Gluconacetobacter diazotrophicus PA1 5: one gene and its partner. The protein of the gene in region 2 interacts with the protein of the main gene of each other region in a pairwise test. Links are inferred from orthologs where the notes say so. Each region holds a gene or a part of one and is shown on either strand. Other genes may lie near its edges.

Region 1 (2,956 bases), 1.4 Mb from region 2 along the record:
CCTCGCGGCCCGGGCGCAGTTCGGCGAAGGCGTCACCCTCGGTCACGCGAACGGGGCGCAGGACGTCGATCGCGGTGCGCGGGGCGGCCTGTTCCGCCAGGCCCGCGCAATCCAGCAGGAAGATGAAATCGGCCGCCGAGCCGTCGAAGACCGGGATTTCCGGCCCGTCGACATCGATCAGCACATTGTCGACGCCGCTTCCCGACAGGGCGGACATCAGATGTTCGATGGTGGCGATGCGCAGCGCGGGGTCCGTGGCATCGCCGATGACGGTGCTCAGCCGCGTATCGACGACATGGTCGAACCGGGCCGGAATGGTGCGGTCGTCCAGGTCGGTGCGCCGGAAGACGATGCCGGTATTTTCCGCCGCCGGATGCAGCGTCAGGCGAATGCGCCGCCCGGTATGCAGCCCGACGCCGATGGAGGAAATGGAATTGCCCAGCGTATGCTGCCGCGCCGTGCGTACCGCCGCGCGCGCGGGGGCGGGGCTGCCGGACGAGGTGGCACCCGAGGGGGCGCTGCCAGAAGATACACCGACAGAGGACACAGTATCATGCCCCGGAATTGCCAGCATACCGTCCATCGCGTGTCCCTCGCGTTGTTCTTTATTCAGTCGCTAAAAGAACGACAGCCTAATTTGTAGCGTCGGGGTGGTGGACAGGCGAGTCAATGTTTGTTGCCGACTGTTACGGGTTAAGAACCTGAAACAAAATGAAAAAAAGCCACGATGCCTGGGGCATCGTGGCGGATCGCCATCAGGACCGGCGCCGGCTGCTGCTGTCAGGACTGGCGGCGCAGGAAGGCCGGGATGTCCAGACCGACCTCGTCGGCCGTGGCCTGGCGGACGGTGGCGGTGGGCTCCTGTTCCGGCAGCACGGGCTCGGCACGCTGGGGGGCCGGCGCGGGGGCGGCCCCGCGGCGCAGCACGCCGGTGACGATGTTGAACAGGCTGTTGCCCCGCTGGCCGGCCGGCGATGCGTCCTGCGGGCGCGGCGGTTCCGAGAACAGCGGCGAGCGGGGCGAGGGCCGGGCGCCCGGCGCCACGTGCTGCGGCGTGGAATGGGGCGACGGCGCGGGCACGGGCCCGGTGTTCATGAAGTTCGGGGTGGGGTGGCGCGGGGCGGGCTGCCCCCCGGCATGGGCCGCTGCCGGATCGGGCGCCACGGCTTCCTGCACCGAGGCGCGGTCCGTTGCCGCGTCCGGTTGGGGGGCGGCTTCGGCCTGCACCGGTTCGGCAACGCGGACCGGCGGGGTGTCGATGCCGGTGGCGACGACCGACACCCGGATGCGCCCGTTCAGCGATTCGTCGATCGCCGAGCCGAAGATGATGTTCGCGTCGTCGGCCACTTCCTCGCGGATGCGGTTGGCGGCCTGATCGACTTCGTACAGCGTCATGTCCTCGCCGCCGGTGATGTTGATCAGCAGGCCGCGCGCGCCGGCCATCGACGTGTCTTCCAGCAGCGGGTTGGAAATCGCGTCCTCGGCCGCGGAAATGGCGCGGTTGTCGCCATCGGCCTCGCCGGTGCCCATCATCGCCTTGCCCATTTCGGCCATGACGGTGCGGATGTCGGCGAAATCCAGGTTGACCAGGCCCGGCGCCATCATCAGGTCGGTCACGCCGCGTACGCCCATGTACAGGACGTTGTCGGCCATCTTGAACGCGTCCTTCCAGCTCGTCCGCTCGGTGGCCAGGCGGAACAGGTTCTGGTTGGGGATGACGATCAGCGTATCGACGTACTGCTGCAGTTCCGCGATGCCGGCATCGGCGGATTTCGACCGGCGCGCGCCCTCGAAGGTAAACGGCTTGGTGACGACGCCCACGGTCAGGATGCCGCGTTCGCGCGCCATGCGCGCGATCACCGGCGCCGCCCCCGTGCCCGTGCCGCCGCCCATGCCGGCGGTGATGAACACCATGTGCGCGCCGTCCATGTGGCGGGCCAGCTCATCGGCCGCTTCCTCGGCCGCCGCGCGCCCGATCTCGGGCTTGGCGCCCGCGCCCAGGCCCTGCGTCAGGTGCGGGCCAAGCTGGACGCGGCGGTCGGCCTTGCTGTGCGACAATTGTTGCGCGTCGGTATTCGCGACGACGAATTCCACGCCCTGCAACTGGGACTGGATCATGTTGTCGACCGCGTTCGTGCCGCCCCCGCCCACGCCGATCACGGTGATCCGCGGCGTGAAGTCGGAATGAAGCTGCTGCGGAATGCTGAGGTTGAGGGTCATGGGCGTCTCCCGGGACGAGTCGTAATGATATGCGTACCGATTCGCGTATGGGTTTTCAGGGGTTATTCTGAATCATTTCATTACACCCTGTCGCGTATGAATTCCACGAGGCGACGGAGGAATCCGGCCGGTCTGGGCTCGGAAAGATCCAGATCGCCCAGCGCGCCGCTGCCCCCGGCCGCCCACGCCAGCAATCCGGCGGACGTGGCGAAGGACGGCCAGGCCGCCGCGTCGTCCGGCAGGCCGCGAATGCCCGTGGGGCGGCCCAGCCGGACCTGGCGGTTGAGGATGCGCGCGGCCATGTTGCCCACGCCATCCAGCAGCGATGCCCCGCCCGTCAGCACGACCCGCCCGTCGGCGGCGCGGCCCACCCCGGCCGATTCCAGCCTGTCACGCACCATTTCCAGCGTTTCCTCGATTCGTGGCCGGATGATCGAGACCACCTTGGAGCGGGAAATATTGACGAATTGATGGTGATCGTCGCCGATCAGCTGCACGGGCAGCAGGTCCATGTCGTCGTCGGCCGACAGTTCCGCCGAGCCGTACATGGTCTTCAGCCATTCGGCGCTGTCGATCGGCGTGGACAGCACGTGGGCGATGTCGCGCGTGACATGCATGCCGCCCACCGGCAGGCAGGCGGTGTGCAGAAGCTGGCCCTCGCCGAACACGGCGATCGAGGTCGTGCCGCCGCCCATGTCCACCACGGTGACGCCCAGTTCGCGCTCGTTTTCGTCCA
Region 2 (2,955 bases):
CCGGAAAGGAACGAAGGGGCGCACAGGTGGCCAAGCAACGCGCGGACCAGATGCTGGTCGACCGGGGACTGGTGGAAAGCCGTACCCGCGCCCAGGCGCTGATCCTGGCCGGCCTGGTCTTTTCGGGCGACCGGCGCGTGGCCAAGGCCGGCGACCAGTTGCCCGAGGACGCGCCGCTGCGGCTGAAGGGACAGGATCATCCCTGGGTGTCGCGCGGCGGCATCAAACTGGCGCATGCGCTGGCGCATTTCGGCCTGTCGCCCGAAGGCGGCATCTGCCTGGATGTCGGCGCGTCGACCGGCGGCTTCACCGACGTCCTGCTGACGCACGGCGCGGCAAAAATCTATGCCGTCGATGTCGGGCATGGCCAACTGGCCTGGAAGCTGCGCAGCGACCCGCGCGTGACGGTGCTGGAAAAATGCAACGCCCGCGCGCTGGATGCGACGACGATCCCCGACCCGATCGACGTGCTGGTCTGCGATGCCAGCTTCATCGGCCTGCGCACGGTCCTGCCCGCCGGGCTGGCGTTGTGCCGTCCGGGCGCCGGGGCCGTGGCCCTGATCAAGCCGCAATTCGAGGCCGGGCGCGACGCGGTGGGGCCAAAGGGCGTGGTGCGCGACCCCGCGATCCATGACGCGGTCTGCGCCACCATCCGCGACTGGTGGTCCGCCATGCCCGGCTGGACGGTGCTGGGGATCGAACCCAGCCCGATCACGGGCCCGGAAGGCAACCGCGAATTCCTGATCGCCGCGCGGCGGGACGGATAGTAATTCCCCCATTTGCGTCCGGATGTGATAGGCAGCGCGGATTCCGCCCTTCGCCCACGTCCGTTGCATGAGTACCTGTCCATGACCGCCGTTCCCGCCCCCGCCCAGCAGCCCGCCGAAACCGGACTGGCGGCCTCGATGACCGAGGTCGAACGAAAGCGGATTCTGGCAAAATCCGCGCTGTTCGCCCCACCGGCCGGCGTGCTGCCCGACGGACGGCGCGAACTGGTCGGCCTGTCGCGCGAAGAACTGACGCAGGCGCTGGTGGAAATCGGCGAGAAGCCCTTTCGTACCAAGCAGTTGTGGCACTGGATCTATCACCAGGGCGTCACGGATTTCGCACGCATGTCCTCGATCGCCAAGCCGTTGCAGGCGAAGCTGGCCGAGCGTTTCGTCGTCGGCCGGCCCGATGCGGCGATGGTGCAGACCTCGACGGACGAGACCCGCAAGTTCCTCTTCCGCTTCCGCGACGGGCAGGAGGCCGAGACGGTCTATATCCCCGACCGGCGCGAGGATCGGGGCGCTGTCTGCATTTCCTCGCAGGTCGGCTGCACGCTGTCCTGCACCTTCTGCCATACCGGCACGCAGAAGCTGGTGCGCAACCTGGGGGCGGCGGAAATCGTCGGCCAGTTCATGGCGGCACGCGACAGCTACGGCGAATGGCCCAGCCCAAAGGGCGACACGCCGCGCCTGCTGTCGACCATCGTGCTGATGGGCATGGGCGAGCCGCTGTATAATTACGAGAACATCGCCAAGGCGATGAAGATCATCATGGATGGCGAGGGCATCGGCCTGTCGCGCCGCCGCATTACCCTGTCCACCTCGGGCGTGATCCCGATGATGGACCAGTGCGGGTCCGAACTGGGAATCAACCTCGCGATCTCGCTGCACGCGGTGCGCAACGACCTGCGTGACGAGATCGTCCCGCTGAACCGCAAATATCCGATCGAGGACCTGATCGCGGCGTGCCGCCGCTATCCCACCGCCAGCAACGCACGGCGCATCACGTTCGAATACATCATGTTGCGCGGCGTGAATGACAGCGAGGCCGAAGCCCGCGAACTGGTCCGCCTGATCGCCGGCATCCCCGCGAAGGTCAACCTGATCCCGTTCAACCCGTGGCCCGGCAGCGCCTACAAGCCGTCCACGCGCGAACAACTGGCGAAATTCGCCCAGATCGTGATGGATGCGGGCTTCGCCTCGCCGATCCGCATGCCGCGCGGGCGCGACATCCTGGCCGCGTGCGGCCAGTTGCGGACGGAAAGCGAGCGCGAGCGCCGGAACGCCACGGCCTGAGCCCCGGACACAGGCACGCCGCCGAATTGGCGGCGCGCCCGCTGGCACCGGCGGCGATCCGGTGCTAGGACCCGGAACATCGGTGCGGAACGCCGCATCATCGCGCAGCCTCGACGACAGGAGTGTCCTCCCCATGGCCGTAAAGGACGTCAAGAAGGTCGTGCTCGCCTATTCCGGCGGGCTCGATACATCGGTAATTCTGCGCTGGCTGCAGACCACCTACGGGTGCGAGGTCGTCACCTTCACCGCCGACCTCGGCCAGGGCGAGGAACTGGAACCCGCCCGCAAGAAGGCCGAAATGTTCGGCGTGAAGGAAATCTTCGTCGAGGACCTGCGCGAGACCTTCGTCAAGGACTTCGTCTTCCCGATGTTCCGCGCCAACACGCTGTATGAAGGCCAGTACCTGCTGGGGACCTCCATCGCGCGTCCGCTGATCGCCCAGCGCCAGATCGAAATCGCCGAGGCCGTGGGTGCCGACGCCGTGGCCCATGGCGCGACGGGCAAGGGCAACGACCAGGTGCGCTTCGAACTGGCCTATTACGCGCTGAAGCCCGACGTGACGGTCATCTCCCCCTGGCGGGAATGGGACCTGACCTCGCGCACGCGGCTGCTGGCCTTCGCCGAGGAACATCAGATCCCTATCGCGAAGGACAAGCGCGGCGAGGCCCCGTTCTCGGTCGATGCCAACCTGCTGCACTCCTCGTCCGAAGGCAAGCTGCTGGAAGACCCTGCCGTCGCACCCGATGAAATCGTCTTCCAGCGCACGATCTCGCCCGAGGCCGCGCCGGACGTCGCGACCGAAATCGCGATCGATTTCGTCTCGGGCGACCCGGTGGCGCTGAACGGCGTCACCCTGTCCCCCGCCACGCTGCTGGCGCGGCTGAACGAACTG

What was found. The genes of interacting proteins can lie anywhere in the genome.
Region 1: the proteins of rlmN (region 2) and ftsZ interact in binary tests that used the Escherichia coli proteins (3 or more experiments, as listed by UniProt). The link is inferred for Gluconacetobacter diazotrophicus PA1 5 from one-to-one orthologs.

The regions. Positions count from the first base shown.
Region 1 is NC_010125.1:3,285,353-3,288,308, reverse strand. It holds ftsZ (cell division protein FtsZ), read right to left. Parts: upstream 2,221-2,956; coding sequence 781-2,220; downstream 1-780. Other genes in the region: ftsA (cell division protein FtsA), read right to left, coding at 2,301-2,956; lpxC (UDP-3-O-acyl-N-acetylglucosamine deacetylase), read right to left, coding at 1-583. UniProt on the Escherichia coli protein: Essential cell division protein that forms a contractile ring structure (Z ring) at the future cell division site. The regulation of the ring assembly controls the timing and the location of cell division.
Region 2 is NC_010125.1:1,894,963-1,897,917, reverse strand. It holds rlmN (23S rRNA (adenine(2503)-C(2))-methyltransferase RlmN), read left to right. Parts: upstream 1-848; coding sequence 849-2,063; downstream 2,064-2,955. Other genes in the region: GDI_RS08835 (argininosuccinate synthase), read left to right, coding at 2,197-2,955; GDI_RS08845 (TlyA family RNA methyltransferase), read left to right, coding at 27-767.